Acuticoccus sediminis: one gene and its partner. The protein of the gene in region 1 interacts with the protein of each later gene in a pairwise test. Links are inferred from orthologs where the notes say so. Each region holds a gene or a part of one and is shown on either strand. Other genes may lie near its edges. The genes, in order: rlmB and DLJ53_RS14435.

The links.
Region 2: the proteins of rlmB (region 1) and DLJ53_RS14435 interact in binary tests that used the Escherichia coli proteins (3 or more experiments, as listed by UniProt). The link is inferred for Acuticoccus sediminis from one-to-one orthologs.

Annotation. Positions count from the first base shown.
Region 1 is NZ_QHHQ01000001.1:188,808-192,052, reverse strand. Bases 292-3,027 are described here. They hold rlmB (23S rRNA (guanosine(2251)-2'-O)-methyltransferase RlmB), read right to left. Parts: upstream 2,152-3,027; coding sequence 1,432-2,151; downstream 292-1,431. Other genes in these bases: DLJ53_RS00715 (serine hydrolase), read left to right, coding at 2,761-3,027; DLJ53_RS00730 (MarR family winged helix-turn-helix transcriptional regulator), read right to left, coding at 615-1,079. In the rest of the region: DLJ53_RS36500 (invasion associated locus B family protein), read left to right, coding at 1-257; more of DLJ53_RS00715, read left to right, coding at 3,028-3,245. UniProt on the Escherichia coli protein: Specifically methylates the ribose of guanosine 2251 in 23S rRNA.
Region 2 is NZ_QHHQ01000003.1:39,484-42,319, reverse strand. It holds DLJ53_RS14435 (NAD(P)H-hydrate dehydratase), read right to left. Parts: upstream 2,224-2,836; coding sequence 778-2,223; downstream 1-777. Other genes in the region: glnA (type I glutamate--ammonia ligase), read left to right, coding at 2,809-2,836; DLJ53_RS14430 (P-II family nitrogen regulator), read left to right, coding at 2,437-2,775; tig (trigger factor), read right to left, coding at 1-149. UniProt on the Escherichia coli protein: Bifunctional enzyme that catalyzes the epimerization of the S- and R-forms of NAD(P)HX and the dehydration of the S-form of NAD(P)HX at the expense of ADP, which is converted to AMP.

The DNA of each region.
Region 1 (3,245 bases):
AGGACGAGGAGGAGGACGACTTCGAGGACGAGGAGGAAGAGGACCTGCGCGACGAGCCGGTGGCGCCGGTGCGCCAGTCGCCGCGGATGCTGGAGCCGCCCCGCGCGGCCCGCGAGCCGGCCGAGACGCAGAACGGCCTGGTCCCCTCGCGCGAGCCTCGCCGTCTGCCGGGGAGCGAGGCGTCTGGCGACGGCCGTCCGCCCCGGCGCGGCAACGGCCCTTCGCCGCGCCCCCAGAATCGCCCCCCGCGCTCCTGACACCATAGCCGGCGGCGCCGCGAGCCGGCCCCGCCGTCCCTCCCGAGAGGCTGTCCAGTGATGGCACCTCCGGGACGCAGCGGCCCCCCGGCAGGTGCGCTGCTCGCCCCGACTTCCGGGCACTGGAAATGTCCCCCGCGACGCTACCCGCGCCACGCGCCGGAGCGCCGCTCCCGCCCGGCTTCCTCCGCCCGATCCGACGGTCCGCGAATTCGGCCGGCCGTCACTGTGCCGCATGTCGGCATTCGTCGCCGCGTGGGCGAGGGGCCGACGCGCCGGACCATCGCCCGTCGGATCCAGAGGGGTACACGGGCTGTCGGAGCGAGATGATTCGCTCCGGGCCGCCGTGATTCGCGCTCAGATGACCCGAAGGATCTCGAAATCGTCGGGGTCGTCGGCCTGCCAGACCTTCTTCAGCAGCTTCAGGAGCTGGCGCTGCTCGGCCGGGCTGAGGAGGCCCGCGTGCATGCGCGTCTCGAACGCCTCGACCCGCTCGCGCTCGGCGGTGGTCACGGCCTCGCCCTCGCTCGACAGTCGCAGCTCGACGGAGCGGCGGTCGTTCGCCGGAACGGTGCGCTTGACGAGACGCAGGTCCTGAAGGGACTGGACGAGCTTCGTCATGTAGGCCGGCTTGAGCTGGAGCGTCGATGCCAGGACGCCCTGCCGGATCCCGGGGTTGGCCTGGATCAGCGCGAGCGTCACGAGCTCCACCGCGCTCAGCCCGCGGTCCCGCAGGGCCGCCTCCATCCGCCGCGAGCAGACCACCGCGGCGAGCCTCAGATTGAGGTGAAGCGACTGGTCGAGCGCCCGCGTGTCGAGCACGCCGGGCCATTCGCTCACAGTCGGCGAGGCGAGGCGGCGTGGCGCGCCGCCGCCGGTCCCCCGCGACGCAGGCACCCGCCGCGGGCCCGTCCGGGCCGGTCGGGGATGGCTCGGTCCATTGTCACGGTTCATTCCGCTACCCCTGTAATTGAGCGGGCGCTGGCGCAGCAATGCTGAATTGTTGGCTCGGCGCAGCTAACCATGGTGACAAAAGGAATACGATCCCGCGACGCGAAAGGTTGTTCTTACCGCCGATGCCGAAATCGCTTCCGGCCATCGGCGTCGAATAGGCCGATCAAACGGCGATCAGCGCTGGAAGTATCAACATTCTGGCGCGAAAGACCAGCGCTCATCAAGCTTTGTCGCCGAGGAGGTGCGTTTGAGCGGCGTAGAGGATGATCGCCGCCGCATTCGATACGTTGAGCGAGGCGAGAGCGCCCGGCACTTCGATCGCCGCGGTCGCGTCGCATGAGGCCCGCACGCCCGGCCGCACGCCCTTGCCCTCCGCGCCGAGGACGAACGCCCAGCGGTCGGCCCGCGGCTGCTCGCTCAACGTCGTCTCCGCCTCGCTGTCGAGGGCGATGGTGCGGAACCCGGCCTCCCGCAGCGCGTCGACGGCGCGGGACATGTTCGTCTCGACCGCGATCGGCACCATGTCGAGCGCGCCGGACGCCGACTTGGCGAGGACGCCCGTCTCCGACGCGCTGTGGCGCCGCGTCACGACGATGCCGTCGGCCTTGAAGGCCGCCGCCGAGCGCAGGATGGCACCGACGTTGTGGGGATCGGTGATGTGGTCGAGGCACAGGACGAGCCTGCCCCCGGCGATCTCGTCGAGCGCGACGCTCTTCAGCGGGGAGACGCGAATCGCGACGCCCTGATGGACCGCGTCGCCCAGCAGCTTGTTGAGCCGCCGGACGTCCACCGTTTCGGGCTGGATTCGGCGCGGAAGCGGGTCGAGACGCCGCAGCGCGTTGGTCGTCACCATCATCTCGTGCACGGCGCGCCGGGGGTTTGCGAGCGCCGCGCGGACCGCGTGAAGCCCGAAAAGCCAATAGGGCTCTGAATCATCCATAGTTTCGTTCGACACTCATCGTTGACATCGCCGCGCGTACAGCCTAACACGCCGCCCACACCGGAGGGGTGCCCGAGTGGCTAAAGGGGGCGGACTGTAAATCCGCTGGCTATGCCTACGTTGGTTCGAATCCAACCCCCTCCACCATCTGACCCCCAAATTGCTGTCCCAGAGAGAACAAGGCGCCGCGGCTTGAGCGGGTGTGCGTTTTGCGGCGCCGCCGAACATGCGCGTCGGCCACGTCGGTGACGCATGGTCCGATCCCGCGAATCGGCGACCTTCGGAGCTCTCGGCCGCGTCGGGGCTGAGAGGTGGCGCGTCCATTCGCATCGCCCCCGGCATGAATGCAGCGCCGCGCACGGCTCCCGGACGACGATCCAGAAAAGCATCGCTCGGTGGTGAGGGCTGTTGTGCGCCGCGCCTCGGATTCGCCATCTGCGCGCGCTCGCGACCGGACGCCCCGACGGACGGTGACATGGGCCTTCTGCCGTGCCGGGCCGGGAAGGTCACGCCGGAGCGTCGGCGACCGCCGGGAACACGCATCTATTTCAGGGCTGCGAAAGCGTTATAGTAAGTCAAGAAATATTAGAAAATGTTCGCGGAGGGTTTATGCTGAATCGTTTCGCCGTCGCGCTCCTGGCGATGACCGGCCTCACGCAGCCCCTCCTCGCGCAGGACCTTTTCCTGGACGAGACGGTTGGCTTCCCCGCCGACGTCTTCTTCATCAGCAACGAGGTCCCGGGGATGGTCGTTGCGGTCACGCGGCAAGGCGAGCGCGCGGTCTACGGCTTCGGGACGATCGCGGAAAAGGGCGATCCGGCGCCGAACGGCGACACGACCATGCGCATCGGCTCGATCACGAAGGTCTTCACCGGACTGGTGCTCGCCCATCTCGTTTCCGAGGGCACCGTCGGGCTGACGGACACCCTGCAGCAGCATCTGCCTGACCTTCCGATCCCGGAGAGGGATCATCCGATTCGCCTGGTCGACCTCGTGACACACGCGGCGGGCTTCCCGCACGAGCTCGTCGTCTACGACGACGGCGGCGATCGCACGGACGACGATGGCGTCCCGGACGACGAGTCCAAGTACTC
Region 2 (2,836 bases), on another replicon or contig:
GGCACCTTGCCCGGGCGAAATCCCTTCAGTCGGACCTTCTGACGCAGATCGTCCAGGTAGGCATTGAGACGAGCGTCGAGGGTCGCTGCGGGAACCGTCACTTTGAGTTCCCGCGCGAGACCCTCAGCACGGGTTTCCGTCACTTCCATCGGGTTCACTTTCCGCAGCACCAATATTCGTTGTCGGGGAGGACGCTCCATGTCGCCCCGCGAGGGAGCGCTGTCAATGGCGTTCGACGCGATCAGCAGAGGCTTTGTCGCCCCGCCGCGCCATGAAGCGGCCCGATGACGGGCAAAACAAGGGTTGCAGCCGGCTCAAGAAATTCACTGGCCCCCCCTCGCGGCATCCACGGCGACCCGTCCGGCGCACCCCGCACCGTCCGCCCACCGGCGCCCGCATATCTAAGTGTCGCATTCGCGACATGAAGACCCCCGCGCGCAGCCGCCCCGACATTGGTCGCGGCCGACCGCCGATCGCGGCGGCTCCGTCGCAGGACGGGGGAGGCAGCGAGCACTCCGGAATCACGCCTCGCGGCCTCAGGCCGGCGCGGTGGGGCAGACGGGTGCCGCGGTAGCACGCGCTCAAGCAGCGCGAAGCGCGGTAGCGCAGACAAGAGGCGGTAGCGCAGACGATGGGAACCCGGCAGCGCCGGACGTATGGTGCGGGTGGAGGGACTCGAACCCCCACACCTTGCGGCGCCAGAACCTAAATCTGGTGCGTCTACCAGTTCCGCCACACCCGCGCGCGCACACCTCTAAGGCCCTCCAGCCTCTCGGGTCAAACGTGATCGAACGCGGCGCGCGCAGTTCTCAGGTTGGCGATCAGATCGGTCGCGATCAGCGCCGGGCCGACCCGCTGGGCGAGGTCACCGTGGAGCCACACGCCCATGGCCGCTGCCTCGAAAAGAGGCACGCCCTGGGCGATGAACGCGGTGATCATCCCGGCAAGGACGTCGCCCGCCCCGGCCGTCGCGAGCCACGGCGGGGCGTTCTCGGTGATCGCAGCCCGGCCGTCGGGCGCCGCGATCACCGTGTCGGGCCCCTTCAGGACCACGACCGCGCCGACATCGACCGCCGCCCGCCGCGCCGCCTCGAGCCGCCCCGCCTCGTCGACGAGGCCCTTGCCGAAGACGCGGGAAAACTCGCCGGCGTGCGGCGTCAGCACCGCCCCCTTCGGGCCGATCGCCGCGGCAAGTCCGGCGGCGTCGCCGGCGAAGGCGCTGAGGCCCCCCGCGTCGATGACGGTGGACGCCCCGGAGGCGCACGCGGCCCTGACCTTGGCGCGGGTCTCGTCGTCCGCCGGCAGGCCCGGGCCGAGGCAGACGACGTTGCGGCGCGGATCGGCAAGCGCCTCGGCGATCCCCTCCGCCCCGTCGGCCCGCACCAGCATCACCGCCGTCAGGTGGTTGGCGTTGACGAGGAGCGCCTCGCTCGGCGAGGCGACGGTGACGAGCCCCGCCCCCGTCCTCAGCGCCGCGCCGGCGGCCATGCGCGCTGCCCCGGTCGCCGTCATCGGCCCGGAGACGACGACGGCATGGCCGCGGTCGTACTTGTGGCCGGCCAGCGCCAGCATCGGCCGCGCGTCCCGCCACAGGGCCGGCGTGTTGACGAAGGTTTGACACAGGGCCGAGCCGACCGCCGTGTCCGACATCCCGAGGTCGGCCACGGTCACTTCGCCGCAGAAGTCGCGGCCCGGCAGGAGGAGGTGCCCGGGTCGGCGGCGCTGGAAGGTCACCGTGCGCCGCGCCTCGATGGCGATGCCCCGGACGAGGCCCGTCGCGCCGTCGACGCCGCTCGGCATGTCGATCGCGACCACCTCGCGGTGCCGACGGTTCAGCCGGGCGATGACGTCGGCGAAGACGCCCGTCACGTCACGCGCCAGCCCGCCTCCGAAGAGCCCGTCGACGATGACTTCGGCACGGTCGAGGAATTCATCTTCCGCGCCGACCTCCGGACCTGTATAGGCGGCGCGCGCCTCCGCCGCGGCGCCGGTTCCCTGACCGCCCGACAGGTCGAGAAGCGAGACCGGATGCCCCGCCTCCAGGAGATGCCGCGCCGCCACGAACGCGTCGCCGCCATTGTTGCCGGGTCCGGCGAGGACCAGGATCGGCGCCCCGACGGGTGCCTGCCGAATGACCACGTCGGCGACGGCGCCTCCGGCGCGCTCCATCAACGTTTCGAATGGGATCCCCTCCGCCACGGCGGCCCGGTCGATCGCACTCATTTCGGTCGGCGTTGGAAGCTCAAAATCGGTAGAGATTCTCATTGATGCCCAAACGTTTAGCAGCTTGCTCGCAATATCAGCAGGACATTTGCCTGCCTTCGCGGCAAATGCTTGGAAATGAGCCAATCCGGCAGTGGTGAGCTTGGCATGGTCCCTGCATCATCGCGCCAGTCCAGCGGGCCGGGTCGTCCGTCCGCCGCTGAGCGGGGTGTCATGAAGAAGATCGAAGCCATTATTAAGCCGTTCAAGTTGGACGAGGTGAAGGAGGCGCTGCAAGAAGTCGGGCTCCAGGGCATCACGGTGCTTGAGGCGCGCGGGTTCGGCCGCCAGAAGGGGCATACCGAACTCTATCGCGGTGCCGAGTACGTCGTCGATTTCCTGCCTAAAGTGAAAATCGAGCTGATCGTTCCCGACAGCCTTCTTCCCGCCGCCGTCGACGCCATCCGCAACGCTGCCCAGACGGGCCGGATCGGCGACGGCAAGATCTTCGTCCTCCCCGTCGAGGACGCAATCCGCATCCGCACCGGTGAAATCGGTGAGGACGCCATCTAACCACAGAAGCGCAAGAGAGAGAGCCATACGCGAATGAGCACAGCGCAAGAAATCCTGAAGG